One region of the Lelliottia sp. EB106-05-01-XG201 genome, then DNA from elsewhere that is predicted to be linked to it. Evidence: predicted binding sites of a transcription regulator. Region 1 holds the regulator's gene; each other region holds the start of a gene.
What was found. Region 1 encodes Fur, which represses iron uptake genes when iron is present. Its sites were predicted from a motif close to ATAATAATGAGAACNACTATCAA; they were not measured.

Region 1 (10,268 bases):
TTCTTCGGCATCCAGCAGGGTGCCCACGCCAACGGTCAGGGCGTATTTTGGCACCTGATTCACGTCGCCGTCGAAGAAGCGAGAGTTTGCCACGCGGGTGTCATGGGTCAGGGTTTTAATACGGGTACGAGAGGCCAGAGAAGAAGCTGGTTCGTTGAACGCGATGTGACCGTCGTTGCCCACGCCGCCCATGAACAGGTTAATTTTGCCGTAAGAGCGGATTTTTTCTTCGTACTGACGGCATTCTGCGTCAATATCAGGCGCGTTTCCATTCAGCAGGTTAATATTTTCAGGTTGAATATCAACGTGATCAAAGAAATTACGGTGCATGAAGCTATGGTAGCTCTCCGGATGCTCCTTCGCTAAGCCCACATATTCGTCCATGTTGAAGGTGACAACATGTTTGAAGCTAACCTGGCCTGATTTATGCATTTCGACCAGAGCTTTATACGCAGTCAGCGGAGTGCCACCGGTTGGCAGGCCGAGAACGAAAGGACGATCGGCGGTAGGTTTGAACGCGTTGATACGGTTAACGATATGGCGTGCAGCCCATTTTCCGACTTGTTCAGCTGTAGCCAGGGGAATCAGTCTCATTGTTCACCTCTAAAGTTAAAGTTAAAAAAAGTGGGCGGATGGCGCGCCTCAACCTGAAATAAGCGTAACCTGGATCACGCCAGGCGGGGGGCAATCCGACTTGATTTTTTGAATGATAAAATAAGTTTTCACTGTTAGCCAGCAAAAGGGAGGGTTATTAACGGTATTTGGTGACAAAACTCACAAAAAATACGTGTTTAATTTGCGATACGAATTAATTTCTCACACACTCAGAATGCCAGTGATTCATCAACTGTATCGATAAGTTAGTGACACAATAAAAAACAGCTGAGAACGTGCCTTAAACGGGGTCTCATAGGGGGAAGCACAAGTGAGTATTCTAGGTTATTTACAAAAGGTTGGTCGCGCACTGATGGTGCCGGTCGCCACGCTGCCAGCGGCAGCAATTCTGATGGGTGTCGGCTACTGGATTGACCCGGTTAGCTGGGGTGGTGACAACGCACTTGCGGCGCTGTTCATCAAGTCGGGTTCCGCCATCATCGACAATATGTCTGTACTGTTCGCGATCGGTGTCGCTTACGGTATGTCCAAAGATAAAGACGGTGCAGCAGCATTAACAGGTTTTGTGGGCTTCCTCGTGTTGACCACACTTTGTTCTCCGGCAGCGGTTGCCATGATTCAGAAGATCCCAGTGGACCAGGTGCCTGCTGCGTTCGGTAAGATCAGCAACCAGTTCGTCGGTATCCTCGTGGGTATCATCTCTGCGGAACTGTATAACCGCTTCAGCGGCGTTGAGCTGCCGAAGGCGCTGTCGTTCTTCAGCGGTCGCCGTCTGGTGCCGATCCTGACCTCCTTCGTCATGATCGCCGTCGCGTTCATCCTGATGTACGTCTGGCCTGTGATCTTCGACGGTCTGGTGAACTTCGGTGAGCACATCCAGAAACTCGGTTCTGCGGGCGCAGGTATCTACGCCTTCTTCAACCGTCTGTTGATTCCGGTCGGTCTGCACCACGCCCTGAACTCCGTGTTCTGGTTTGACGTGGCAGGTATTAACGATATCCCTAACTTCCTCGGCGGCGCACAGTCCATCGAAACAGGTAAAGGCATCGTGGGTATCACCGGTCGTTATCAGGCGGGCTTCTTCCCGATTATGATGTTCGGTCTGCCGGGTGCTGCGCTGGCTATCTATCACTGCGCACGTCCAGAGAACAAAGCGAAAGTTCTGGGTATCATGATGGCGGGCGCATTCGCGGCCTTCTTCACCGGTATCACCGAGCCGCTGGAATTCTCCTTCATGTTCGTGGCGCCGGTTCTGTATGTGATCCACGCCGTGCTGACCGGTATCTCTGTGTTCATCGCAGCGTCAATGCACTGGATTGCAGGCTTCGGCTTCAGTGCGGGTCTGGTGGATATGGTGCTGTCGTCCCGTAACCCGCTGGCGACTCACTGGTGGATGCTGATCCCTCAGGGCCTGGTGTTCTTCGTGATTTACTACGTGGTGTTCCGCTTCACTATCACCAAATTCAACCTGATGACTCCGGGTCGCGAGCTGGCTGTTGCCGGTAGCGAAGCCGATGGTCAGGACGTGAATGTGAGCGGTGATAAAGAGCAGGACGTTGCAGGCCTGGCGCGTCAGTACATCGCCGCAGTCGGTGGTTCTGACAACCTGACCGGTATCGACGCCTGTATCACCCGTCTTCGCCTCAGCGTGAAAGATTCTTCTCTGGTTAACGAAGCACTGGCTAAACGTCTGGGCGCATCCGGTGTGATTCGTCTGAACAAAACCAGCGTGCAGATTATCGTGGGCTTCGTGGCAGAAAAAATCGCTAACGCCATGAAAACCACCGGTCCGGTAGCTGCTTCTGAAGCTGCTCCTGTCACCGCTGCACCTGTAGCTGCAAAACCACAGGCGGTTCCTAACGCCACCACCATCGCGGCGCTGGTTTCTCCAGTCACTGGCGAAGTGGTTGCCCTGGAGCAGGTTCCTGATGAAGCGTTCGCCAGCAAAGCGGTCGGTGATGGCGTGGCTGTGAAACCAACGGAAAAAACCGTGGTTTCTCCGGCAGCCGGTACCATCGTGAAAATTTTCAACACCAACCATGCCTTCTGCCTCGAAACGGAGAAGGGTGCTGAGATCGTGGTTCACATGGGTATCGACACCGTTGCCCTGGGTGGTCAAGGCTTCACGCGTCTGGTTGAAGAGGGTGCCGAAGTGGTGGCAGGTCAGCCGATTCTGGAAATGGATCTGGACTTCCTGAACGCCAATGCGCGCTCCATGATTAGCCCGGTTGTTTGCAGCAACATCGACGACTTTAGCGGTCTGGTTCTCCAGGCGAAAGGTCAGGTCGTTGCTGGTCAAACGCCACTGTACGAGATTAAAGGCAAGTAATCGCTCCTGAGTAGAGTCATGCCTTAAGCGGCGGGGGTTATCCTCCGCCGCTTTTTTTTGCAGCAATCCTCCCCAATATTCACTTCAAAGCCGTTTTTTGCATAACTAAAGGTTGTCACTACGTCCGGCTTATAAGATCATATGCCGTTATACGTTGTTGACGCTTTGAGGAATCCACGATGAGTGAGGCTGAAGCCCGCCCGAGTAACTTTATTCGCCAGATCATCGATGAAGATCTGGCCAGTGGTAAGCACACCACAGTTCATACCCGTTTCCCGCCGGAGCCAAACGGCTACCTGCATATCGGTCATGCGAAATCGATCTGCCTGAACTTCGGCATCGCGCAAGACTACCAGGGCCAATGCAACCTGCGTTTCGATGACACCAACCCAGTTAAAGAAGACATCGAATACGTTGAGTCCATCAAGAACGACGTGCAATGGTTAGGCTTCACCTGGTCTGGCGATATCTGCTACTCCTCTGACTATTTCGATCAGCTGCACGCCTACGCCGTAGAGCTTATCAACAAAGGCCTGGCCTACGTTGACGAGCTGTCTGCTGACGAAATCCGCGAATACCGTGGCTCGCTGACGGCACCGGGTAAAAACAGCCCGTTCCGCGATCGCAGCGTCGAAGAGAACCTCGCGCTGTTCGAAAAAATGCGTGCCGGTGGCTTCGAAGAGGGCAAAGCCTGTCTGCGTGCCAAAATCGATATGGCGTCGCCGTTCATCGTGATGCGCGACCCGGTGCTGTATCGCATTAAATTTGCCGAGCACCACCAGACCGGCAACAAGTGGTGCATCTACCCGATGTACGACTTCACCCACTGCATCAGTGATGCGCTGGAAGGCATTACGCACTCCCTGTGTACGCTGGAGTTCCAGGACAACCGTCGTCTGTACGACTGGGTGCTGGATAACATCACCATCCCTGTGCATCCGCGTCAGTACGAGTTCTCTCGCCTGAATCTGGAATACACCGTGATGTCCAAGCGTAAGCTGAACCTGCTGGTAACAGACAAGCACGTAGAAGGCTGGGATGACCCACGTATGCCGACCATCTCCGGTCTGCGTCGTCGTGGCTACACTGCGGCCTCTATTCGCGAATTCATCAAGCGTATCGGCGTGACCAAGCAGGACAACACCATTGAGATGGCGTCTCTGGAATCCTGCATTCGCGAAGATCTGAACGAAAACGCACCGCGCGCGATGGCGGTTATCGATCCGGTTAAACTGGTCATCGAAAACTACCCGCAGGGCGAGAGCGAGCAGGTCACCATGCCGAACCATCCGAGCAAACCGGAAATGGGCAGCCGTGAAGTGCCGTTCAGCGCCGAAATATGGATCGACCGTGCTGACTTCCGCGAAGAAGCGAACAAGCAGTACAAGCGTCTGGTGCTGGGCAAAGAAGTTCGCCTGCGCAATGCGTACGTGATCAAAGCTGAGCGCGTTGAGAAAGACGCCGAAGGCAACATCACGACTATCTTCTGTACTTACGACGCCGAGACCCTGAGCAAGGATCCGGCGGACGGACGCAAAGTGAAAGGCGTGATCCACTGGGTGAGCGCAGCACACGCGCTGCCAGTTGAAATTCGTCTGTACGATCGTCTGTTCAGCATTCCGAACCCGGGCGCGGCAGAAGATTTCCTGGCGACCATCAACCAGGAATCATTGGTCATCAAACAGGGTTATGCAGAACCTTCCCTGAAAACGGCCGAAGCAGGTAAAGCATATCAGTTCGAGCGTGAAGGTTACTTCTGTCTTGACAGCCGTTATGCAACCGCTACCAAACTGGTATTTAACCGTACCGTCGGTCTGCGTGACACCTGGGCCAAAATTGGCGAGTAAGCCTGGTCAATGAGAGACAAACGCCGCGCAACGCGGCGTTTTTTTTGCTTATCGATCATGCTTTTACTTTTCGTGCCATTTTTTAACCGCAAAATAACACGTCAATGAGCTGCTACTTATTTTTTTTAATAAAGTTTCCTGTAATACGGAATAAGCCAAATTAAAGTATGTAAGCGCTATCAAATTTCATTACTCCCTGAATTTAACCATATTTTTCCGCTTAAGCCTTGTCGCAGGTGATGTGTTACAAATCACTACCAATTATGTGCACTTCGTCATAATCCTGCGTTTTGCCCACTGAAAAGCATTGATAATTCGCGTCGCGAAAAATAGTCTAAAGGCGGTAGTTAATTCGAGGGTATTACAGACTACCCCTGACCATTTGGTCTTTTAGATTTTTCGCCGTTTAAGGCGCTTTTATTCGTCAAAGAGGAACAATCTATGCGTACGTTCAGTGGCAAACGTAGTGCGCTGGCGCTGGCTATCGCCGGTGTGACAGCAATGTCGGGCTTTATTGCAGCTCCGCAGGCTCAGGCAGCAGGCTTTATCGATGATTCGACACTCACGGGCGGTATCTATTACTGGCAGCGTGAACGTGACCGTAAAGACGTCACCGACGGCGACAAATACAAAGTTAACCTTTCTCACTCCACCTGGAACGCCAACCTGGATTTCCAGTCCGGTTATGCGGCTGATATGTTCGGCCTGGATATTGCTGCTTTCACGGCCATCGAAATGGCGGAAAACGGCGATAGCGCACATCCGAACGAAATCGCGTTCTCCTCCAGCAACAAAGCGTACAAAGAAGACTGGTCTGGCGACAAGAGCGGTATCAGCTTGTATAAAGCGGCGGCAAAATTCAAATACGGTCCAGTATGGGCGCGCGGTGGTTACATTCAGCCAACCGGTCAGACCCTGTTAGCCCCGCACTGGAGCTTCATGCCGGGTACTTACCAGGGCGCGGAAGCCGGGGCGAACTTTGACTACGGCGATGCGGGTGCGTTGAGCTTCTCCTACATGTGGACCAACGAGTACAAAGCGCCGTGGCACATCGAGATGGACAAGTTCTACCAGAACGATAAAAAGACCCGCGTGGAGTATCTGCACTCTCTCGGCGCGAAATACGACTTCAAAAACGACCTCGTGCTGGAAGCAGCGTTTGGTCAGGCGGAAGGTTACGTCGATCAGTATTTCGCCAAAGCCAGCTACAAATTCGATATCGTTGGCGGCCCGCTGACCACCAGCTATCAGTTCTACGGTACGCGCGATAAAGTCAGCGATGGCAGCGTAAACGATCTGTATGACGGCACCGCATGGCTGCAGGCGTTGACCTTCGGCTACAAAATCGGTCAGGTGGATTTACGCCTCGAAGGAACTTACGTCAAAGCCGAAGGGCAGCAGGGCTACTTCCTGCAGCGTATGACACCAACCTACGCCTCTTCCAACGGTCGTCTGGATATCTGGTGGGATAACCGTTCAGACTTCAACGCCGACGGCGAAAAAGCGCTCTTCTTCGGCGCGATGTATGACCTGAAAAACTGGAATCTGCCGGGCTGGGCAGTGGGCGCATCTTACGCCTACGCATGGGACGCGAAGCCGGGCGACATGGCTACGCCAGACGCTTACTACGATCCAAACTATCGCCTGAAAGAGTCCGCTTACAGCCTGGATGCGATGTACACCCTGCAGGACGGTCGCGCGAAAGGCACCATGTTCAAACTGCACTTCACGCAGTATGACAACCACTCTGATATCCCAAGCTACGCAGGCGGTTACGGCAACATCTTCCAGGATGAACGTGACGTGAAATTCATGGTTATCGCACCATTCACCATCTTCTGATGAACTGCCTGGCGGGGTCACACCCGCCGGAATGGAGACCAACATGTTGAAGAAAATTGTAGTGGTGGCGGTACTGGCATCGGGCCTGGTTGCCTGTGCGCAGCCTCAGGCACCGAAAGAAGATTCACGTCTCAAAGAGGCTTACAGCACCTGTATCAACACCGCGGAAGGCTCGCCGGAGAAAATCCAGGCTTGCCAGAGCGTGCTGACGGTACTGAAGAAAGAAAAGGCGCATGAGCAGTTTGCGACGCAAGAGAATGTTCGCGTGATGGATTACCAGGCCTGTATCCAGGCACGTAAAACGGGGAATGGCGAAGCGGTGAAAGCCGATTGCGGCCAGCTCTGGCAGGAAATTCGCAACAACAACGCGCAGTAATCCGCGTTCATTAACGCCCGGCAGCGAGAGCGCGCCGGGCGTTTTTGCATTTATTGCAGGCAAAAAAAAGCCAACCGTCAGGTTGGCTCAGAGTATGAAGCAGAATTATTTTGTATCGTGTGCGTGCTCATTTTCGCGGCAATCGCCTTCAGCACAGTGACCATAAAGATACAGGCTATGGTTGGTCAGACGGATGCCATGTCGGGTGGCAATCTCACGCTGACGTGCTTCGATAGAGTCATCGCTAAACTCAATCACCTTGCCGCAGTCGAGGCAAATCAGGTGATCGTGGTGATGCTGCTGCGTCAGTTCAAAAACGGATTTACCGCCTTCAAAATTATGACGGGTGACAATGCCGGCGTCATCGAACTGGTTCAGAACGCGGTATACGGTCGCCAGCCCAATCTCTTCGCCCATGTCGATCAGACGCTTGTATAAGTCTTCCGCACTGACGTGATGGTTGTCCGGCCCTTGCAGAACTTCCAGGATTTTTAAACGAGGAAGCGTCACTTTCAGGCCAGCCTTCTTTAATGCGGTATTGTTGTCAGTCATGCGGAATCTGTCCTGTTGCTAAACGATTCACTTCCTTAAGAAGTGACAGAAAATGCAGTTGGGATAATGCGTCTCATTATAGAACTGCCATGTCTAAATGAAAACCGCAAGTCTCAAGCAAAGTATGCTTATAAAAACGTGGTATCACCAACAAACTTGTTCGATGGCATCCACTATAACCCTGGGACATTGTACAGGTATGAACGCAAAAGTTAAAAATTTGTAGCAATTATTTTGATTGGAATTATCTATCAATGAGGCATAGCGTATAACGCTACACCTCACAGATTTGATCAGGCGTTCAGAATGTCGTCGAGGTGCAGTTCTTCGCGGATCTGTTTCACCCACTTATCGACGCGCTCTGCGGTCAGCTCTGGCTGACGGTCTTCGTCGATAGCGAGGCCAACAAAGTGGTCGTCATCCGCCAGGCCTTTAGAGGCTTCGAAATGATAGCCCGCCGTTGGCCAGTGGCCGACGATCGCGGCGCCGCGTGGCTCAATGATGTCGCGGATGGTGCCCAGCGCATCACAGAAGTATTCCGCGTAGTCTTCCTGGTCGCCGCAGCCGAAGAGGGCCACAAGCTTGCCGTTGAAATCGACTTCTTCCAGCGTCGGGAAGAAATCATCCCAGTCACACTGCGCTTCGCCGTAGTACCAGGTTGGGATGCCGAGCAGCAGAATATCGTAGCCTTCGAGATCTTCTTTACTGCTCTTAGCAATGTCATGCACGTCGGCAACGTCTTTACCAAGCTGTTTTTGAATGTTTTTTGCGATGTTTTCGGTATTACCGGTATCGCTGCCGAAAAAAATGCCGATGATTGCCATGAGTAAAATAACCTCTTGAAACTTAATGGTATGGTGGCGCAATTTGTCCACGGATAAGGGCAATCATAGCAGAACAGGGAAGTCTGCGGAAACAGCTATCACGCGGGACTGCACTCTGTGCTACATGAAAGGGACAAATGAGTGGATTTTCAAACGATCACCTGGTGCTGCGCCATGCCTGAAGTTGCGCCATCAGCATCTCTTCAATCAGCTCGCTTCGGCTGATTTCGCGGGCGTCGGCCAGTTCACTTAAGGCGTCAGCCGCTTCCGCGTTGAGTTTTAGCTCGACGCGTTTAAGCCCACGACTCTTGTCGCGTTTTAGCTGATTGCGCTTATTGATGCGCAACTGTTCATCACGCGAAAGCGGATTGGTTTTTGGTCGTCCCGGTCGACGTTCAGTCGCGAACAGATCTAATGTCGTGCGGTCCGTTTGTTCTTTGGCCATGATTCAGAGACTTCGGGGGAAAACAAGCAGCCCTGCTATTGCCGGGGCGATGAGCGCGACATCATACATGACGTCAACCTGCACGCCAACGACTGGTGACCCGCAGGCAACCGGTCGCTAGCTTTTTAATCAAATCGCATTATCAGAGAGATAACGACGAATTGCCCGCAGCACGGCTTCCGGTTTTTCGGCGTGAACCCAGTGTCCGGCTCCGGCTACCACATGCGCACGCGCCTGGGGGAATTGCGCCAGCAGCTCATCGCGACAGGCGTCGGTGACGTACGGGGAATTCCCGCCGCGAATAAACAGGGTAGGGTGCGGCCAGGCCGGGACGTTGTCCCAGCCGACAATATGGGAATATTGATCCCACAGCACCGGCACGTTAAAACGCCATCCGCCATCGACGAAGGATTTCAGCAGAAACTGCACTACGCCTTCTTCATCCAGATGTTCGCGCATCACCGCCGCTGCCTGCTGGCGCGTGGAAACGCCCGCCTCGGTCACGGCGTTGATCGCCGCAAAGATTTCGTCATGACGGCGCACGTCGTAATCCACCGGGGCGACATCAATCACCACCAAATGGTCGATACGCTCCGGGGCCAGCGCCGTCAGAGCCATGACCGCTTTGCCGCCCATGGAATGGCCAATCAGCGTGGCTTTCTCGATATGGTTGGCATCGAGGGTATCCAGCAGATCCTGCGCCATCGCGCTATAAGTCATCTCCGGGCTGCGCTCGGAAAGCCCGTGGTTGCGCATATCCACCTGCAGGATATCGTGGTCGGCCACCAGATCGCGGGCCAGCACGCCCAGATTATCGAGGCTGCCAAACAGGCCATGAACCAGTACGATGGGAGAATTATTGTTCGGCGATTGTGCAGATTGCGCTCGGCTATTCAATTTCATGGCAAAGTTCTTTTTTTACGTATGTCAGGTTAGGGTATTATGTTGACCATTCTGCCGCCCGGCTGCAAGGTTCCAGTTTAATCTGACTTTTGCCGCAAGCCTGGCTTGACCCTATCCGCGGTTGGGATTAGCCCTTATAATCCCAACGACTTGTATTCAGATAAGATATTGCACTGGATTAAGATGAAAACAATCGAAGTTGATGATGAGCTCTATCAGTATATTGCCAGCCACACGCGACATATTGGCGAGAGTGCGTCCGACATTTTACGGCGTATGCTGAAATTTTCCGCCGCCTCACAGCCTGCAACTCCGGTTTCTAAAGAGGTTCGTCAGCTGAGCGCTGCTGTTGAAGTCAAAACAGTCGCCCCGGTGAAAGACAAAGTCCGCGCCATGCGTGAACTGCTGCTTTCCGACGAATACGCCGAGCAGAAGAAAGCGGTTAACCGCTTTATGCTGGTGCTGTCTACACTCTATTCACTGGATAACAAAGCGTTTGCCGAAGCCACTGATTCGCTTCATGGCCGTACCCGCG
Region 2 (10,268 bases), 1.9 Mb from region 1:
GAACTTTGGTCGCATTTTGCAGGAAGATTTTCTGCCCTATCGCGACGAACTGATTATCTCGACCAAGGCGGGCTATACCATGTGGGACGGCCCCTACGGTGACTGGGGTTCACGTAAATACCTGATCGCCAGCCTCGATCAAAGCCTGAAACGGATGGGCCTGGAGTACGTGGATATTTTCTATCACCACCGCCCGGACCCGGAAACGCCGCTGCGCGAGACGATGAAAGCCCTCGATCACGTGGTGCGTCAGGGGAAAGCGCTCTACGTTGGCCTGTCGAATTACCCGGCGGAACTGGCGCGTCAGGCGATTGAGATCCTCGACGACCTCGGTACGCCGTGTCTTATCCACCAGCCGAAATACTCCATGTTTGAACGCGCGCCGGAACAGGGTTTGCTGTCCGTCCTGCAGGAGAAAGGCGTCGGCTGTATTCCGTTCTCTCCGCTGGCCGGCGGGCAACTGACCGACCGTTATCTGAACGGTATTCCGGCGGATTCTCGTGCGGCCAGCGGAAGTCGCTTCCTCAATCCGGATCACATTACGGAAGAGAAAATCAGCCAGGTGCGCGAGCTGAACGCGCTGGCCGAAAGCCGGGGTCAAAAACTGTCGCAGATGGCGCTGGCCTGGGTGTTACGCCACGACGCGGTCACGACGGTGCTGATTGGCGCGAGTAAGACCGCGCAAATCGAGGACGCGGTAGGCACGTTAAATAACCTGCACTTCAGCGCCGATGAACTCAATACCATTGACGCGATCCTGAACCGGACAAAATAAACGCACTTTTAGCAAAACGTGCTCCCCCTGACGAATTAGGAGTTGAGGCGATTAAACGGGGCTTTACGGCCCCGTAATATTGCGTTAACAGGCCGCTTACGGCCCCGATCGTGAAGGAGAAGAAGCATGTTCAGGTCACTGATTCTTGCAGCGGTATTAATGGCTTCAGCACCGCTGGTCGCCAATGCTGGCGAAATCACCCTGTTGCCATCAGTAAAATTACAAATTGGCGATCGTGACAATTATGGTAACTACTGGGACGGCGGTGGCTGGCGCGACCGTGATTACTGGCACCGCAACTATGAATGGCGAAAAGACCGCTGGTGGAGGCACGATAATGGCCGTCACCGTGGCTGGGATAATCGCAAAGCGTACGAGCGTGGCTATCGTGAAGGCTGGAGCGACCGGGACGATCGTCGCGGACCGCACGGTCATGGACGCGGTCACGGACACGGCGGCCATCACCACTAAAAGACAAAAAGGAGCCAAATGGCTCCTTTTTTTATGTCTGCGATCTTACAGGCCCAGCGCCGTACCAATCAGCAGCCACAGGTTCAAGGCCACCACCAACACCACAATAATCCAGCCGATACGTTTAACCAGCGTGGTATTGACCAGGTCGCCCATCAGCTTCTGATTGCTGGTAAAGATCAGCAGCGGAACCAGCGCCAGCGCGATACCAAAGCTCAGCAGGACCTGGCTCATTACCAGAATGCGCGTCGGATCCAGCCCCATCAGAATGACGATAAACGACGGCAGCATCGTCACGGAGCGGCGCACCCACAGAGGAATGTGGAAGCGCACGAACCCCTGCATCACCACCTGCCCGGCCAGCGTCCCGACCACCGTCGATGAAAGACCGGCTGCCACCAGGCTCAGGCCGAAGATGGTCGCCGCCGCGTGGCTCAGGAGCGGTTCCAGCGTCAGGTATGCCTGATCGAGATCGGCAATCCCCGTGTGACCGTTAAAGTGGAACGCCGCTGCGGCCGTCGCCATCATCGCCAGATTCACAAACCCGGCGATGGTCATGGCGATACCGACATCCCATTTGGTGGCCGAGTAGCGCTCCTGACGCGAGCCTTCGTGGGCGTGCTGCGTCAGGGAGGAGTGGAGATAAATCACGTGCGGCATGATGGTCGCACCCAGGACGCCCGCCGCCAGGAACACGGCTTCTGACGTCGGCAGGCTGGGGATAATCATCCCTTTACTCAGCTGCGCCAGATTCGGCTGGGAAAATATCAGCTCAACAATATAGGCCGCAGCGACAAACAGCAGCAGACCGCCGATCACCAGCTCGAGGGGCTTCTGCCCGCGACGCTGGAGCATCAAAATCAGGAAGGTGGCGATCCCGGTCAGTACCGCACCCTGCAGGAGCGACACGCCCAGAATCAGCTTAAAGCCTATCGCCGCGCCGATAAATTCGGCGAGGTCAGTCGCCATGGCGATGATTTCCGCCTGCACCCAATAGAACCAGACCACCGGACGCGGATAGTGATCGCGAATCTGTTCCGCGAGGTTTTTCCCCGTCGCGATACCCAGTTTTGCGGAGAGCACCTGAATGAGCATCGCCATCAGGTTCGCCCACACCACCACCCACAGTAATTTGTAGCCAAAGCTCGCCCCGGCCTGAATGTTGGTCGCAAAATTACCCGGATCGATATAGCCAATAGCAGCGATGAACGCAGGTCCCATTAATGCGAACCTGAGCTTGCGCGCCGCTCTGGCACTGCTACCCTCTACGCGACTGTTTGTCATTTCTGCCTCTGGAAATATAGCCTTTGCTATGTTTCATGCTATCAAAATGAGAATGATTATCAAGATCATTTAAAAAGTTTATAGTGATTTCTCTGATAGCAAAGAACGATAGCTGGGGCGGGTGCAATGAAACGATCTCACAGACAGTGAAATCGCACAGTCATTTGTGAAGCGTAGCACACAAACGTAACTTTTCACTCATTTACATAACATAACAGAAGTGTATGGTTGATCACTATTTTTGAGACTCGTCACAGGTTGTAACTATACTGTGGTCTTGATCTCGTTTTCTTTGTGCTTGTTACATAGAATGTGCACGGAAATTAAACCTGCCTCATATTTGGAGCAAATATGGACCGCGTCCTTCATTTTGTCCTGGCACTTGTTGTCGTTACTGCACTTGCATTGCTGGTCAGCACAGACCGCAAAAACATTCGTATACGTTATGTTGTACAGCTGCTCGTCATTGAAGTTTTACTTGCGTGGTTCTTCCTGAACTCCAACGTAGGCCTGGGCTTCGTGAAAGGCTTCTCCGAAATGTTCGAAAAACTGCTCGGATTTGCTAACGAAGGGACGAACTTTGTCTTCGGCAGCATGAACGATCAAGGCCTGGCATTCTTCTTCCTGAAAGTGCTTTGCCCAATCGTCTTCATCTCTGCGCTGATCGGTATTCTGCAGCACATCCGTGTTCTGCCGTTTGTGATCCGTGGGATTGGTTTCCTGTTATCCAAAGTCAACGGCATGGGTAAACTGGAATCTTTCAACGCAGTCAGCTCCCTGATTCTGGGCCAGTCCGAGAACTTTATCGCGTATAAAGACATCCTCGGCAAAATGTCCCGCAACCGCATGTACACCATGGCGGCTACCGCAATGTCGACTGTTTCCATGTCTATCGTGGGCGCATACATGACAATGCTGGATCCAAAATACGTGGTCGCAGCACTGGTTCTGAACATGTTCAGCACCTTTATCGTTCTGTCGCTGATCAACCCGTACCGCGTTGACGCCAGCGAAGAAAATATTCAGATGTCTAACCTGCACGAAGGCCAGAGCTTCTTCGAAATGCTGGGCGAGTACATTCTGGCAGGTTTCAAAGTGGCGATTATCGTTGCTGCGATGCTGATCGGCTTCATCGCCCTGATCGCTGCGCTGAACGCCCTGTTCGCCGCTGTGCTGGGTATCTCCTTCCAGGGCATTCTGGGCTACATCTTCTACCCGATTGCGTGGGTGATGGGTGTTCCGGCTCACGAAGCACTGCAGGTCGGCAGCATCATGGCGACCAAACTGGTTTCCAACGAATTCGTTGCGATGATGGATCTGCAGAAAATCGCCAGCACGCTCTCTCCGCGCGCTGAAGGTATCCTGTCTGTGTTCCTGGTCTCCTTCGCTAACTTCTCTTCCATCGGTATCATCGCCGGTGCGATTAAAGGTCTGAACGAAGAGCAAGGTAACGTAGTTTCTCGCTTCGGCCTGAAACTGGTTTACGGCTCGACGCTGGTGAGCGTACTGTCTGCGTCTATCGCGGCACTGGTACTGTAATCCAGATAAAAAAACCGGGGGTTTGCGCCCCCGGTTTTTTTACGCCTTCAGTTCATCAAGCGGCTGGGGTTTTCCCAGCAAATAGCCCTGCAAATAGTCCACTCCGATATCGAGTAACATCTGCCGCTGCTCCGGCGTTTCGACAAACTCCGCCACCACGCACAAGGATTTCGTCTTCGCCAGATTACAAATCGACTTCACAATGGTCGCATCCATGCTGTCCGTACAGATGTCTTTCACAAAGCAACCGTCGATTTTAATGATGTCCGCCTGCAGGCGTTTGAGGCGCTCATAGTTGGCATACCCCGTGCCAAAATCATCGATCGCAATTTTGAAGCCGTATTCGCGCAGCTGCTGGATATTCTGAATGCTGTATTCGGAATCGGAAAAAGCCTGCTCTTCGGTGACTTCGATAATGACCGCCTGCGGGGCAATCGCGTGGTGCCTGAAGCGATCGATAATCTCAGCGGCCACCTCTTTTTGATTGAGCGTCATTGGCATCAGGTTGACGGAGAAGCGCGCTCCGCACTCCGTCGAAGGGTTTTGCCGCAGCCATTTCAGCAGGCTGTCAAGGACGCAAAGGTCAAAGCGGTGGCTGAGGTTGAACTGCGCCACCAGAGGAATGAAGCGATCGGGGGTGAGGATTTCACCGTCGCTCTCCAGACGGGTCAGAATTTCGTGGTAGCCCTCACCGGCAGCATTCTGAATGGGCTGGGCATACAGACGCACGCCTCCCTCCTCCAGCGCCCGTTTCACCCGGCTCAGCATCAATACGCGGTCCGTGGTTTGCCCTGAGACCCGCTCGACGCTGTTGGTGAGCGCCAGCACTCTGTGCGTGACGCAGGACTGCTCTGAAAGCCAGCTCAACTGCCCCAGCGTATGGTGCAGGTTTTCTGCATCCTGATCGTCCAGTTCGCCCCAGGCCGCACCAAATTCGATGTCCAGCCCGGTATTGTTCCAGTAGATTTTACGGCTGTTCAGCCGATCGACGATGTGCTGCAAACGCTCCCCGCTGTCTGGCCCCTGCAGCACCAGAATCAACTCGCTGCCCGGTAGCTGGAAGAATTTTTCGTTCGCCTGAAGTAAAGGCTGAACCGCAGAAGTGATGGCTCGCTTACAGTGGATGCGCATCAGCATGCCGTAATGCCGGCTGAGAAACCCCAGGTTGCCCATCCGCAGGCAGCAGATTTTGGCATCCGGGTGTCGCTGTAAATAGTCTTCCAGGGCGCGCATATTCGCGAGGCCCGTGAGCGGATCGGTCAACGCCCTTTCATGCCAGCCCTTCTTTAGCCATTCGCTCCGGTGGTAAATCCGCGACATGTACATCAGGCAGATGGCGAAGGAGATCAGCACCGACAGGACGAACGCCAGGGCATGCCCGGTCTGAACGCCGTTAAGGAAGTTTTTGTTGTAGGACAGGAGCAGGAAGGCGGAGATCGCCCAGCTCAGAGAAACCAGGGCATAGCTCAGGCGACTGATCGCCACCGTGAACAGAATAAAGATCACCGGAACCAGATACCCGGCGATAAAGCTGGCTTCGATTGGGGAGCATAAAACCACTAATCCCAGCGTCAGACATATCAGCCAGCCAAATGTAAATACAGAATGTTTATGAATAAGATACGGCTTAACGCTGCGCAGCCAGAAGGTTCTGGCATTGCGCGGATTAATTATCATTCTTAGCGGGTAATAGAACATCATGGTAAATATCAGGCTGGCGCAAATCAGGCTCTGAATATCAACGATGTTATAAATTGCGGTGCCATCGCCAAAGAAGTTTGATATCGAAAGCGGGAAATCAAAGAAATATCCGGCGAGATACATCGACAGCTTTATGCCGAGGGGAATGACAAATCCCAGCCAGAAAATGCGTAACCCAATATGCCGGTTAGGCAGCCCATAGCGCCAGCGCTTACCCAGCGTGAAGCGCAGGATTGCGCAGACTGCGAAGACCGAAAACGTCTGGCAAAACAGCACTACCGCATGCTGCAGAGGGGTGAGCTGGAAGTAATAAAGGTTAGTTAAGGCAAAACTGAAGACAATGGGAAGAACCGCGCGGCGACCAAACAATAACATCATCGCCAGCATCACGCTTAAGGGTAACCAGGCTAAATAGACGTAATGACCGTCGAGGATGGAACGAGGGGAAATAAAACGAGAGAAAGGCACCGCCAGCAGACATAAAATGAATGCCAGCATAAATATTCGTAAATTATTTGTAAGGTGACTTTTTGCTCGTAACAAGGGGCTATTTCCCAGTCGAATCATTGGTTGAAGAAATGGTAAGTTTATTAATTGAGCGAATCAAGTTCCCGGTTTTAAATGAACTCTTTTATTGATTTCGATTGAGGTCAGATTGATAAACATACACGGATGGCAACAAAAAAGGCAGGAGATGATAACAAACGCATAAAAAAAACCCCCGCCTTTCGGCGAGGGTTTAAATTTTGGTGGAGCTAAGCGGGATCGAACCGCTGACCTCTTGCATGCCATGCAAGCGCTCTCCCAGCTGAGCTATAGCCCCACAGTGTCTTTACGTTCCAAATTCCCCTGGATTAAGAATTTGGTGGAGCTAAGCGGGATCGAACCGCTGACCTCTTGCATGCCATGCAAGCGCTCTCCCAGCTGAGCTATAGCCCCAACGTAAAGCTGTCGTGTTGACGGGCGGCATAATATGAATTCCATTGCTGAGTGTCAACGGCAAAATCAGCCCTGCCCTTTCAATCGTCGAAAAATCATGCAAATGAAGCACATTGCGAGGTTGCTCGCAGCCAGTAGTTAAACCTGTCACATTTTCGCGTAAAAGGGTGCTATAACATGAAGCCTTCATTAACCCTACTGATATTCAGGTAATTGCATGATCAAGGAACGAATGACGCCAGAGGAGCTGTCCCGGCTCACTGGCTATAGCCGACAGACCATCAATAAATGGGTACGTAAAGAGGGTTGGAAAACATCTCCAAGGCCGGGTGTTCAGGGCGGTAAAGCGCGTCTGGTCCACGTGAACGAGAAAGTGCGAGAGTTCATCCGCAGCGCTTCTCGGGTAACGGAAGCACCTCTTCATCCTGAAAGCGTGGCAAGCAGTAGCTCGCTTGACGCTTTGCTTCTGACACTCGCCAATGAAATGACCCCCGATGAACAAAAACAGCTGACGACGCTGCTGCTGCGAGAAGGGATCACCGGATTGCTACAACGTTTAGGGATACGCGACCAGAGCTGATATGAAAAGATTACGGAGCAAGATGACCACGGAAGAGCTGGCCGAGAGCCTGGGGGTCGCCAAACAGACGGTCAACCGCTGGATACGTAAGCAAGGGTGGAAAACCGAAGGGTTAAACGGCGTGAAAGGTGGACGAGCGAGACTGATCCACATCGATACCCGCGTGCGCGAGCACCTTATGACCCTCCCCGCTATTCGTACCCGCCAGGCGGTTTACCAGTTAGCAGAAGCCTCCGCCGAATATGGCGATGTGAATACCACCAGCCTGCCACGCCAGGTGACCACTGCTCTGGAAAACCTGACCCAAATCGAGCAACAGAGGCTCGCCGTGCTGCTGGCACGCGAAGGGGTTCAGGGTTTTCTCACCCGCCTCGGGATCGCTGAAGAGCAGACATAAAAAAACGGCAGGATAACCTGCCGTTTTCAAATGGGTCTGCCTGATGCAATTACTGCTGGCTTTCGCGCTCAGCAATAAAGCCCAGCGCTTTGTTGATACGCGCGACGCTGCGTGTCTTGCCAATCGCATGGACGGTGACGTCCAGGCCTGGAGACTGGCCTGCGCCGGTCACAGCCACACGCAGCGGCATACCGACTTTACCCATGCCCACTTCCAGCTCATCAGCCGTTGCCTGAATCGCATGATGCACGTTCTCTGCGGTCCAGTCGGTCAGGGCTGCCAGTTTATCGCGCACCACTTCCAGCGGCTGACGCGCAACCGGACGCAGGTGTTTTTTCGCCGCGTCAGCATCAAACTCGTCAAACTCTTCATAGAAATAGCGGCAGCTTTCCGCAATCTCTTTGAGGGTTTTGCAGCGTTCGCCGAGCAGTCTCACCAGATCCGCCAGCTCAGGGCCGGTGCGGGTATCAATGTTGGCCTGTTCAATGTGCCATTGCAGGTAGGTCGCAACATATTCAGCCGGCATGGTGTTGATGTAGTGATGGTTCAGCCACAGCAGTTTATCGGTGTTAAACGCACTGGCGGATTTGCTCACCGCATTCAGGGAGAAGAGTTTGATCATCTCTTCGCGGCTGAAGATCTCCTGATCGCCGCTGGACCAGCCCAGGCGCACCAGGTAGTTCAGCAGCGCTTCCGGCAGGTAGCCGTCGTCGCGGTACTGCATCACGCTCACGGCGCCGTGGCGTTTGGACAGTTTTTTACCGTCATCACCGTTGATCATCGAGACGTGGGCGTAGACCGGCACTGGCGCATTCAGCGCTTTCAGGATGTTGATCTGGCGCGGAGTGTTGTTGATATGGTCTTCGCCACGGATAACGTGGGTGATTTCCATATCCCAGTCATCAACCACCACGCAGAAGTTGTAGGTTGGGGAACCGTCGGTACGACGAATGATCAGATCGTCCAGCTCCTGGTTGCTGAACTCAATCGGGCCACGGATCTGATCGTCAAAGATCACAGAACCGTCCTGCGGGTTAGCAAAACGCACGACGCAGGGTTCATCATCAGCATGATGTTCATGGCTATGGCGGCAGCGGCCGTCGTAGCGAGGTTTGTCGCCGTTCGCCATCTGCTCTTCACGCAGGGCTTCCAGACGCTCTTTAGAGCAGTAGCATTTATACGCGGTACCCGCGACCAGCATTTCATCAATGACGGCGTTGTAGCGATCGAAACGTTTGGTCTGGAAGTACGGGCCTTCGTCCCACTCCAGATTCAGCCAGTTCATGCCATCCATGATGGCTTCGATAGCTTCCGGTGTTGAACGCTCAAGATCGGTGTCTTCAATACGCAGCACGAACTCACCGCCGTGGTTACGTGCAAAAAGCCAGGAATAAAGAGCAGTACGGGCACCACCGACGTGCAGATAGCCTGTCGGGCTGGGCGCGAAGCGAGTTTTGATTTTCATGAAATGGCCTTACGTTATAAAGATGCCGACGACCGGCAAATGCTGGGATAAAAACAATGGGCAATATTCTATCACTGTGGGCCGATTCCTCAATGAGGAAGCCTGAATGACGTGCAGGTTTGCTAAATTTGTTTAGAAATCATGCTGCGCGGACCATTTTGTGATCCATTTGTTTAATTTTACGACGAACAAACAAAATCTTTAGAAAAGGCGTTGACTCATTTTCAACTCTCCCTATAATGCGACTCCACACAGCGGGGGTGATTAGCTCAGTTGGTAGAGCACCTCCTTTACACGGAGGGGGTCGGCGGTTCGAGCCCGTCATCACCCACCATCTACTTAAGTAGATACCGCAGTGTAGATAAGAATTAAGATTGGGCGATTAGCTCAGTTGGTAGAGCATCTCCTTTACACGGAGGGGGTCGGCGGTTCGAGCCCGTCATCGCCCACCATTCTTAAATCTTATTTAGTAGCACCGAAATGGGTGATTAGCTCAGTTGGTAGAGCACCTCCTTTACACGGAGGGGGTCGGCGGTTCGAGCCCGTCATCACCCACCATTCGGGTCGTTAGCTCAGTTGGTAGAGCAGTTGACTTTTAATCAATTGGTCGCAGGTTCGAATCCTGCACGACCCACCAATGTAAAAAAGCGCCCTAAAGGCGCTTTTTTGCTATCTGCGATATTCAAGATTCGAACCTGCAGCAGGTTCGAGCCGAACGCAGTGAGGCACCGGAGCCGCAAGGCGACGGCCCGAAGGGCGAGCGAAGCGAGTCATCCTGCACGACCCACCAATGTAAAAAAGCGCCCTAAAGGCGCTTTTTTGCTATCTGCGATTCCTGAATTCAAAAGACATTGCCTGATGGCGCTTCGCTTATCAGGCCTACGTTATGCCTGCGTGATCCGTAGGTCGGGTAAGCGCAGCGCCACCCGACAAATAGCCCCCCAGATCTGGCAGGTCCTCTCAAGCTATGGATTTTTATGCCGATATGCTTGTTTTATGGCGAGAGGATTTACAATGACAACCATACAGACATCAACACCTTCAATGCAGACCAGCAGTAGCAGTGGTAGCAGCTCCAGCGACAACAGCATTGCGTCGCAAATCAGCCGTCTGACGT
Region 3 (10,268 bases), 100 kb from region 1:
AGCTGACCGTGTCGATTCCCGACGGCCATTTCACGGCGATCATCGGCCCGAACGGCTGCGGAAAATCGACCCTGCTGCGCACCCTGAGCCGTCTGATGACGCCCCAGCACGGCAGCGTGTTTCTCGACGGGGAGCAGATCCAGAGTTACGCCAGCAAAGAGGTGGCGCGCCGGATTGGACTGCTGGCGCAAAACGCCACCACGCCGGGGGATATCACCGTGCAGGAGCTGGTCGCGCGCGGGCGTTACCCGCATCAGCCGCTGTTTACCCGTTGGCGGAAAGAGGACGAAGAGGCCGTGGCCCGCGCGATGCAGGCCACGGGGATCACCGATCTGGCAAGGCAAAGCGTCGATACCCTCTCCGGCGGCCAGCGACAGCGCGCGTGGATTGCGATGGTGCTGGCGCAGGAAACAGCGATCATGCTGCTCGACGAGCCGACGACCTGGCTGGATATCAGCCATCAGATTGATCTGCTGGAATTATTGAGCGATCTGAACCGCACCCAGGGCTATACGCTGGCGGCGGTGCTGCACGATCTGAATCAGGCGTGCCGGTATGCCACACATCTGATCGCGCTGCGCGACGGGAAGATTGTGGCGGAGGGCGCGCCGAAGGAGATCGTGACGCCAGAGCTTATCGAGCGGATCTACGGGATGCGCTGCATGATTATTGACGACCCGGTGGCGGGAACGCCGCTGGTGGTGCCGTTGGGGAAACGTGCGGTTTGATCCCCTCACCCCGCCCCTCTCCCAAAGGGAGAGGGAGTCCGAGTCCCCTCTCCCTGTGGGAGAGGGTTAGGGTGAGGGCAACAGCGCGCACTTACCCCAAAATCCCCTTCAACACCGGCCCAATCTTCTCGAACGCCTGCGGAGAAATGATATCCACATGAGCGCAATCCTGAGAATAGACCTCTAACTCGCCCACCCACGGGGCCCACGCCTGATGCGGGTCCATGGTTCGCGTGCGTTCGGCGACGAACAGCGTCGCTTTGCCGTCAAACCGCGAGCTGTGCGCCGTGGTCAGCAGGCGCACCGCATCGGCGTAGTTCCCTTCGATGGCGGTAAACAGCTCGCCCGACGCCTGCCCCTGCTGGGCCGCCATGAAAGCTTCCCGCTCGCGTTCGATCTCCGCCAGCACTTCCGGGTCCAGCCCGTTGGCCTCTTTTTCCGCCCAGTTTTGTGTCTCCGGCGGCCAGGTATCCAGCAGGCCGAGGAACGCAACCTCTTCACCCTGCTCGCGCAGCCGCGCGGCGATGCCCTGTGCCAAGGTCCCGCCAAGCGAGTAACCAAACAGATAGTACGGCCCCTGCGCCTGCTGCGCGCGCAGGGTGCGCAGATGATGCTCGATCACCGCATCCAGGGTCGCGCCCTGCGCCATCGGGCCTTCCGGGCGAGGAGACTGAATCCCGGTAATCGACCAGCGCGGGCTGAGGTAGCGCGCCAACACGCTGAACTGCCAGGCAAAACCGGACGCCGGATGGAAGCAGAACAGCGTCGGTCCGTTGCTTTGGCGCAGGGGGAGGATCGTTTCGTAGCCGAGACGCTGCGCCTGTTCGTCGCTCATTGAAGAATCCAGCAGCGTGCTCAGCTGATTAACCGTTGAAGCGACCATGATCTGCCCCGGCGTGACTTTGCGGGAGAACGCGCGGCTAAGCTGCGCCGCGAGGCGCATCGCCAGCAGCGAGTGGCCGCCGAGGGCGAAGAAATCGGCTTCAATGTCGTTCACCTCGCAGCCGAGCAGCGCCGAGAACGCCTGCGCCACCGCGATTTCGGTTTCGGTTTCCGGCGCGCGGCCCGAGGCTTTGCTGGTCAGCTCCGGCAGCGGCAGCGCTTTGCGATCCAGCTTGCCGTTGGCGCTCAGCGGCAGCTCGCTGATTTGCAGCAACACCACCGGCACCATGTGTGGCGGAAGCTGCGCTTTCAGGGCGTCGAGCAGCGCATCGCGATCCAGCGGTAAACCGGAGTCCGATACCACGTAGCCCACCAGCTGGCGCGCATCGCCGCCGGTCGCTGCCGCCTGATTGAAGACACAGGCATGGGCCACCGCCTGCGCCACGTCAGGCAAGGCCTGCATCGCGCGGTCGATTTCGCCGAGCTCTATGCGCTGACCGCGAATTTTCAGCTGATCGTCGCTGCGACCGAGATACTCCACCGCGCCGTTGTCCAGCCAGCGGGCGACGTCGCCGGTGCGATACATGCGCTCACCCGGCGCAAAAGGATCGGCGATAAAGCGGCTGGCGGTCAGATCCGGTCGGCCCAGATACCCCTGCGCCAGCTGAATGCCGGTCAGATAAAGATCGCCCGCCACGCCAAACGGCACCGGGCGCATCATTGCGTCCAGAATGCGCAGGCCGGTATTCCACACCGGGAAACCAATCGGCACGCTGTTGCCTTCTACCGCCGCCAACGCATCGCCGAAGGCCGGATACCAGCTCACGTCTACCGCCGCTTCCGTCGGGCCATATAAATTGTGCAGCGGCGCGTGAGTGAGCACTTCCCACTCGCGGCACAGCTCGGTTGGCAGCGCCTCGCCGCTGCAGAACACCTGTTTCAGGCTGGTGCAGCAGTGGGCGTTTTCCGGCGTTAAGGAGGCGACAAACGCCGCCAGCATCGACGGGACAAAGTGCGTAGTGGTGACGCCGTAGCGGGCGAAGAACTGCTGCATCGCCAGCGGATCGCGATGGGCGTCCGGCTCGGCCATCACCAGTTTTGCCCCGGCGATAAACGGCCACCAGAACTCCCACACCGAGACGTCAAAACTGCACGGCGTTTTCTGTGCGACCACGTCGCGCGCATCCAGCGGATAGTGGTTTTGCATCCACAGCAGGCGGTTGACGATGGCGGTTTGCCCGACCATCACCCCTTTCGGGCGCCCGGTCGAGCCGGAGGTAAAGATGATGTAGGCGGTCTGTTCCGGCGTGCTCAGATTCAGCGGTTCGCTGCCCTGCGCAGGCAGCAGTTCGCCGTAGCACAGGGTCGTAAGATCCGGCACCTCGCTAAAGCGCGGGAGCTGATCGTCGGTGGTAATGAGTAAAGAAGGACGCGCATCTTCCAGCATCATATGCAGGCGATCGTCGGGATAGCCCGTATCGAGCGGCAGCCAGGCGGCTCCGGCTTCGACAATCGCGTGCAGCGCCAGGGTCAGGAACACCGAGCGCGGCAGTGCCACCGCCACGCTGTCGCCGGGTTTGACGCCGCGTTCGCGCAGAAGATTTGCCAGAGCGATTACCTGCTCGCGCATCTGGCGATAGGTCAGTTCGGTGTGCGCATCCGCCAGTGCCGGGGCGTCCGGCGTTTTGTGCGCCTGCTCCGCCACCAGCGCGCTCAGGGTAGTCGCTTCGAGCATCACGCCGGTGTCGTTGATCTGCGCCAGCTGGTGATACTCCTCTTCGGAGACGGTTTCCGCCTCGCCGCACGGCAGCGCAGGATTGGCGGCAAACTGCGCCAGCAGCGCGTTCAGGCGCGCCACGTGACGGGTGAGCGTCGCCTCATCGTAGCGCTGTTTGTTCGCCAGAATTTCAATGCTCAACCCGCCCTGCTCACCCGGGAACAGCGCCAGTTCGAGGTCGTTCACCGGGCCGGTCGCCAGAGTGTGTGTAATGGCCTCGACGCCGTCGATATCCAGCTGATAATCAAAAACCTTCACGTTCAGCACCGGGCCAAACAGCGCTTCGTCTCCGGCTGCGCGGCCGCTGTCGCGCACAATCTGCTCGGCGTCGTAACGCTGGTGACGGCGCACCTTTTTCAGCTGATTCGCCAGGCGCAGGGCCAGCTCCGGCAAGGTCTCCTGCGGGCTGATGTTAACCGCCATCGGCAGGACGTTGAGCACCGGGCCGGTGGCGGTGAGCGCCGCCGATCCCATTCGACGCATAAAGATAAAGCCCGCCGCGAAGTCCAGTCGACCGGTTAAGCGGCCCAGCCACAGGGCCACCAGCGCGAGGGCCAGATCCGTGCGCTGAACCTGCGTGCAGGCGGCGGTCAGTTGACTAAACGCGCGGCGATCGGCCACCAGCTTGAGACGTAAAATATCGGTGGTCGCGACGCGGCCTGGCAGCGGCGCGGGTGACAGTGAAACCGGCGGCGGGAGCTGTTTGCGCTGCTCGGCCCAGAACGCGCCGTCGCGCTGATACGCCTCGCTGTCGCGATAGCGCTGATACTCTTCCACCACCTCTGCAAACGGCGTAAACGGCGACGCGGGTGTCGGTTGGTCTTTCGCCCACGCGGCGTAAATTGCGGCGATCTGGCGGGTAATGGCCGGGAAACTAAAGCCATCAACCACTAAATGGTGATAGCGCTGATACCAGTACCAGCGATTGTCTTCGACCTGAATCAGGAGCTGGAAGGCAAGCGACTGACCGCTGTCGACGCGCAGGTTTTGCGCAAGATCGGCCTCCATCAGCGCCACGGCAGCGGCGTGCGGATCGGCGCTGTCGCGCAGATCGACACGCTTCGGCTCGGCGAGCGTCATGGATTCGTCGATCCACTGCCACACCTCGCCGTTGTCTTCGCTAAAACGCGTGCGCAGCGTGTCGGCCTGCATCATGCCTTCGACGATGGCTTTCGCCAGCAGTGGCGCGTTGATTTCGCCTTTCAGTTCAACGTAGTGCGCCACGCTCCAGGCGTTCGGCAGGGTCGAGAGCTGTTCTGCCATCCAGATTCCCGGCTGGGCGGCGACGAGAGGAAGATGTGCGCTCATGCGTTCTCCCCCGCGAAATGTGAAGGGAGAAGCGTCTGCCAGTGTTCGGCGAGCCACTGCTGGCAGGCTTCCTGAGACTGCGGGGGGCACACTTCACGCCAGCCCGCAGGCTGCGCGCACTGGGCGGGCCACAGGCTGTACTGACCGTTTTCGTTTTGCAAAAGGGCGAATAGCCCTTGCGGATTGTCGAAGGGATTACTGAATTCCATACCTAACTCCTGTCGAAAAAAATCGCCTGCCTGGCGTTAGTGAATGAGTGGCTGCCAGAGAGTAATAAGCCCCTGCGTCAGCCCGCCACGCCAGCAAAGCGCATCATGTCCGCCGTCAACCTGACGCCAGAAAATCGACTGCTGTGTGTGTTGTAGTTGGGCGTAAATGGCCTGATTGGCCCGGAAAATCAGCGGCTCGCGCTGGCCCGCTTCAAGAACGATGCGAAGGTGTTCGGCGGATTTTTCACCCGCTTTGAGTTGTTCGATCAGCAGCCCGTCCTGCTGCGCGCCGCGATGCGGCCACCAGTAGGAGCCCGACTGACTGAGCACGCAGCCAAAGCGCTGCGGCCAGTTGAGACCGGCGTACAGAGACGCCAGGCCGCCGAAGCTTTGCCCGGCGACGACCGTGCGATCGGGCTGAGAGCTAAAAGGCGTAACGGCGTGGATCTGCGGGAGTAACTCTTCCTGCACCGCCTGCCAGAAATCGGGATTGCAGGGCAGCTCGCGGCTGCGATGGGCGGTGTCGATCACATCGATGAGTACGTAGACTGCAGGCGGCAACTGCCCCTCGTTGGTGAGCGCCGTCAGCGCGGGCCAGACGGGCATACTTTCGGCCCAGAACTGCCCGTCGAGGAGGATCGCCAGCGGGCGCTCGGCCGGGTTTTCCTCGCCAGTGGTGAAGAGCCACACACGGCGCGAATTCCCCAGCCGCGGGCTGTGCCACTCGATGCAGTTTGGCGGCGAATGTGGCGTATTGGGATGATTCCAGCCCGGCTGCACCGGCGCATTCGGCATCTCAAGTGCAGACACCGGATGGCCGCGTCCGCCGCGCCAGCACTGGCGGTTTAGCGGATCGGCGATCGCTTTCGGCAGCAGTTTGCGCCAGCCCTCGCGCAGGGCCATGCGGTCCGGCGCGTCGGCGGTGAAGACGGTCTCGTCGAAATCCTGAGGATTATCGGAGGGGATAAAACAGTAGCTGCCGCGCCACTCGGGGCTGAACTCCCCCTGCCATTGCCAGATGTCGGTGTCGGGAAGGCGGGTTAAGGATTGTGGTCGGGCATTTTGATGGTGGTCGGTCACGCCGGTGATGTAGATCCACACCCGCTGTACCGGCGATGTGCGCTCTGTCCCTGCCGGATCGCGCCACCAGAATGTAACACGATATTGTTCGCCTTCGCGGACCCATTCCGGACCTGTTTTGGACTGCCACCAGGCTTCACTTCCCGTTGTTAGCGCCGTCACCCGTTTAACCTCATGTTTTTTGCGTCTTTTTTGATACACGGTAAAAATTATTGATAATATTATTGATAACTATTTGCATTTGCAATAGCGTAGTGCCCGCGCTGTGGGAAGCGCGCTCATAAAATAACCATGCCACGCATTGTGTGCGCTCGAGGACAGGGCTGCTTACGCAACGTGCCGGTGATAAGTCATGCCGCCTCCTCTCCCGTTAGGGAATGGAGCCAAGGGGACGCGGCAACGAAAAGCAGGACGTACAATGAATAAGAAGATTCACTCCCTGGCCTTGCTGGTCAATCTGGGGATTTACGGCGTAGCCATGCCAGCGATGGCAGAGGACAAAACCACCAGCAGCGCCGCGCACGAAGACACCATGGTGATCACCGCCGCCGAGCAGAACCTGCAGGCGCCGGGCGTTTCCACCATCACTGCCGATGAAATCCGTAAAAACCCTCCCGCTCGCGACGTGGCCGAAATCATTCGTACCATGCCGGGCGTGAACCTGACCGGGAACTCCACCAGCGGCCAGCGCGGGAACAACCGCCAGATCGACATTCGCGGCATGGGCCCGGAAAACACCCTGATTCTGATCGACGGCAAACCGGTCACCAGCCGCAACTCCATCCGTCTGGGCTGGCGCGGCGAGCGTGATACCCGTGGTGACACCGGCTGGGTGCCGCCAGAGATGATCGAGCGCATCGAAGTCATTCGTGGCCCGGCGGCCGCACGCTACGGTAACGGCGCGGCGGGCGGCGTGGTGAACATCATCACCAAAAAATTCGACAACCAGTGGCATGGTTCGTGGAATACCTATCTGAACGCGCCGGAGCATAAAGACGAAGGCTCCACCAAGCGCACCAACTTCAGCCTGAGCGGGCCGCTGGGCGGCGATTTCAGCTTCCGCATGTTCGGTAATCTGGACAAAACCCAGGCCGACGCATGGGACATCAACCAGGGCCATCAGTCTGAGCGTACCGGGATGTATTCCAGCACCCTGCCTGCGGGTCGTGAGGGGGTGGAAAACAAAGACATCAACGGCGTCGTGCGCTGGGACTTTGCTCCAATGCAGTCTCTGGAGTTTGAAGCGGGCTACAGCCGCCAGAACAACCTCTACGCGGGCGATACGCAGAACACCAACAACGACGACAGCTCCAACGGGCTGGTGAAGAAGAATTACGGCAAAGAGACCAACCGTATCTACCGCCAGAACTGGGCGGTGACCTGGAACGGCGGCTGGGATAACGGCGTGACCACCAGCAACTGGGCGCAGTACGAGCACACCCGCAACTCGCGTCTCGGCGAAGGGCTGGCGGGCGGTCTGGAAGGGCTGTTCAACAGCGACAAGTTTACCGATACGGATCTGTCCGACGTCACGCTGCACAGCGAAGTCAGCCTGCCGTTCGACTTCCTCGTCAATCAGAACCTGACGCTGGGCACCGAGTGGAACCAGCAGCGCATGAAGGATTACGCCTCTAACTCCCAGACCCAACAGGGCGGCGCGATCCCAGGCCTGAGCGACGATCGTAGCCCGTACTCCCAGGCGGAGATCTTCTCCCTGTTTGCTGAAAACAACATGGAGCTGACCGACAGCACTATGCTGACCCCGGCGCTGCGCTTCGATCATCACACTATCGTCGGCAACAACTGGAGCCCGTCCCTGAACCTGTCCCAGGGTCTGGGTGATGACTTCACGCTGAAAATGGGTATCGCCCGGGCGTACAAAGCGCCGAGCCTGTACCAGACCAACCCGAACTATCTGCTCTACAGCAAAGGTCAGGGTTGCTACGCCAGCGGTGACGGCGTCGGCTGTTACATGATGGGTAACGACGACCTGAAAGCCGAAACCAGCATCAACAAAGAGATCGGCCTTGAGTGGAAACGCGACGGCTGGCTGGCGGGCGCGACCTGGTTCCGTAACGACTACCGCGACAAAATCGAAGCTGGCTATGCGCCAATCGGCCAGACCTCTTCCGGCAAAGTCACCACCGATATTTATCAGTGGGAAAACGTGCCGAAAGCCGTGGTAGAAGGGCTGGAAGGGACACTGAACGTGCCGGTGACGGATGCGGTCAACTGGACCAACAACATCACCTACATGCTGCAAAGTAAGAACAAAGAGACCGGCGACCGTCTGTCGATCATCCCGGAGTACACGCTGAACTCAACCCTGAGCTGGCAGGTACAGCAGGATGTTTCTGTGCAGTCGACCTTCACCTGGTACGGCAAGCAGCAGCCGAAGAAATACAACTACAAAGGTCAGCCGGTGACCGGGTCTGAGAAAGACGAAGTCAGCCCGTACAGCATCGTCGGCCTGAGCGCGACCTGGGACGTGACTAAGTACGTTAGCCTGACCGGCGGCGTGGACAACGTCTTCGACAAACGCCAGTGGCGCGCGGGTAATGCCCAGACCACCGGGAACGCCACCACCGGCGCGTACATGTACGGTGCAGGTGCTTACACCTACAACGAACCGGGACGCACCTGGTACATGAGCGTGAACACCCACTTCTGATAGACTGTAAGCCCCCTTCCACCGAAGGGGGCTTTGTTCAATCAGGGGGACCGATGCAAACCACTCACAGCCTGCTGACACTCGGCGGCGTCTCGCTTCACCGCATTGATTTCGATCCCACTACTTTTGACAACGCCGATCTCCTCTGGCTGCCCCATCACGCCGCCCTGAGCCATGCCGCCACTAAACGTAAAGCCGACCATCTGGCCGGACGCATCGCCGCCGCGCATGCGCTACAGGATTTGGCGATCGCGACAGTGCCGGGGATTGGCCCTAACGGCGAACCCCTGTGGCCCGCTGGAGTCGCGGGCAGTATTTCTCACAGCGGCACCCAGGCATTCGCCCTGGCGGTGCGTGGCGATAACGCGCTGGTGGGCATCGACGGCGAGCAGCTTATCGATGAGCAGGAATCCGTTGAGATTCAGGACGGGATCATCTGTGCAGAGGAAAAATCCGTGCTGCTCAGCACGGGATATCCGTTCTCCCTCGCCCTGACGCTGGCTTTCAGCGCCAAAGAGAGCCTGTTCAAAGCCCTCTTCCCGCGCGTGAACGCCTTTATGGGCTTTGACAGCGCCTGGGTAACGGCGATATCAGACAGCACGCTGACTCTCTCTCTAACCCGTCCTCTGGCCGGTTTTCCGCAAAACCACGCATTTATTCTTCACTGGTGTCAAAAAAACAACAGCGTAATAACCCTGCTCTGCGAATAAATCGTCATACAATTTAATTTCTCTGCGGATTAATCTTAGAAAAACGCTCTATTTTATTTTCTCGCTCATTAACGATTTATTTCGTTTATTTTCGTTAATTATCTGTAATCGATTACTTTGAATTATCCAAAAAGCACCCACGATTATTAATGTAGACAAAGTCAAAACCATCGATAAAAAACAACAACTGAATAACAACGCCGATGGAGAAATTTTTTATCCTTTAAATTCATACAAATAAAACAACAGATAACACCAGGTCGGACCTCTTTATTTTAGTTTCATAACTCCATATGATGCTTTCACGGACAGATAGCCCCCGTTAAAAAATGCCGCTTGAGTAAGGAACCCGACGATTTAAAACGGAATAATACTGCGGCTAATGAAATGCATAACCCAAAGACAGGAATACCGGAATGAATAAAGTTCTTATGGCACTCACTATTGCTGGCGCAACGCTGATGTTATCCGGCTGTATTATTGCCCCGCCGAGCAATGAACATCATCACCACAATAAAGATCACATGATCACCCGCGACGGCGTTTCACTGCCGGATTGTGAAACCTTAGCAGACGCCAGCCAGGCCGATAACGGCTCACGCTGCTGGTATCGTTAACAGAGCAGATGATCATGAAAACAAACTATTGGATCTTACTCGCCGTGATTGGCGGCATATTTTCTCAGCCTGTGTTTGCTATCAGCGAAGCCTATCGCGCACAGCTGGAACAATCGGGCTGTACACAGGTTGATGAAGCTAACGGAACGTGCCACGTCGGGCATACCCGGCATCACCATCGGGACGATGAGTCTACGGGTAACATAGCGCGTGAAATCGATTCCAACATCGCGGGCAAATACCAGGGTGAAGCCGTTGATTATATGGAAGATGCAGGATGGCACTC

Region 2: AC3WS9_RS06660 (Nramp family divalent metal transporter) is a predicted target of Fur. The motif match lies at 2,571-2,593, and genes of this name have one in related genera.
Region 3: fes (enterochelin esterase) is a predicted target of Fur. The motif match lies at 6,203-6,225, and genes of this name have one in related genera.

Annotation. Positions count from the first base shown of each region.
Region 1 covers NZ_JBYTDV010000001.1:3,292,362-3,302,629, reverse strand. The annotation lists gene nagB (glucosamine-6-phosphate deaminase) at 1-594, opposite strand, end outside; gene nagE (N-acetylglucosamine-specific PTS transporter subunit IIBC) at 926-2,944, shown strand; gene glnS (glutamine--tRNA ligase) at 3,124-4,791, shown strand; gene chiP (chitoporin ChiP) at 5,233-6,633, shown strand; gene chiQ (ChiQ/YbfN family lipoprotein) at 6,680-7,009, shown strand; gene fur (ferric iron uptake transcriptional regulator) at 7,115-7,561, opposite strand; gene fldA (flavodoxin FldA) at 7,855-8,385, opposite strand; gene ybfE (LexA regulated protein) at 8,543-8,830, opposite strand; gene ybfF (esterase) at 8,960-9,733, opposite strand; gene seqA (replication initiation negative regulator SeqA) at 9,917-10,268, shown strand, end outside.
Region 2 covers NZ_JBYTDV010000001.1:1,412,323-1,422,590, reverse strand. The annotation lists gene mgrA (L-glyceraldehyde 3-phosphate reductase) at 1-775, shown strand, start outside; gene ypeC (DUF2502 domain-containing protein YpeC) at 902-1,246, shown strand; gene AC3WS9_RS06660 (Nramp family divalent metal transporter) at 1,292-2,530, opposite strand; gene nupC (nucleoside permease NupC) at 2,882-4,069, shown strand; gene AC3WS9_RS06650 (EAL domain-containing protein) at 4,109-6,268, opposite strand; tRNA gene AC3WS9_RS06645 (tRNA-Ala) at 6,518-6,593, opposite strand; tRNA gene AC3WS9_RS06640 (tRNA-Ala) at 6,634-6,709, opposite strand; gene AC3WS9_RS06635 (YfeC-like transcriptional regulator) at 6,927-7,289, shown strand; gene AC3WS9_RS06630 (YfeC-like transcriptional regulator) at 7,291-7,686, shown strand; gene gltX (glutamate--tRNA ligase) at 7,736-9,151, opposite strand; tRNA gene AC3WS9_RS06620 (tRNA-Val) at 9,410-9,485, shown strand; tRNA gene AC3WS9_RS06615 (tRNA-Val) at 9,528-9,603, shown strand; tRNA gene AC3WS9_RS06610 (tRNA-Val) at 9,634-9,709, shown strand; tRNA gene AC3WS9_RS06605 (tRNA-Lys) at 9,713-9,788, shown strand; RNA gene AC3WS9_RS06600 (RtT sRNA) at 9,818-9,941, shown strand; gene AC3WS9_RS06595 (FlxA-like family protein) at 10,166-10,268, shown strand, end outside.
Region 3 covers NZ_JBYTDV010000001.1:3,395,747-3,406,014, forward strand. The annotation lists gene fepC (iron-enterobactin ABC transporter ATP-binding protein) at 1-728, shown strand, start outside; gene entF (enterobactin non-ribosomal peptide synthetase EntF) at 820-4,695, opposite strand; gene AC3WS9_RS15990 (MbtH family protein) at 4,692-4,904, opposite strand; gene fes (enterochelin esterase) at 4,941-6,185, opposite strand; gene AC3WS9_RS16000 (TonB-dependent siderophore receptor) at 6,403-8,655, shown strand; gene entD (enterobactin synthase subunit EntD) at 8,709-9,365, shown strand; gene AC3WS9_RS16010 (hypothetical protein) at 9,782-9,982, shown strand; gene AC3WS9_RS16015 (hypothetical protein) at 9,997-10,268, shown strand, end outside.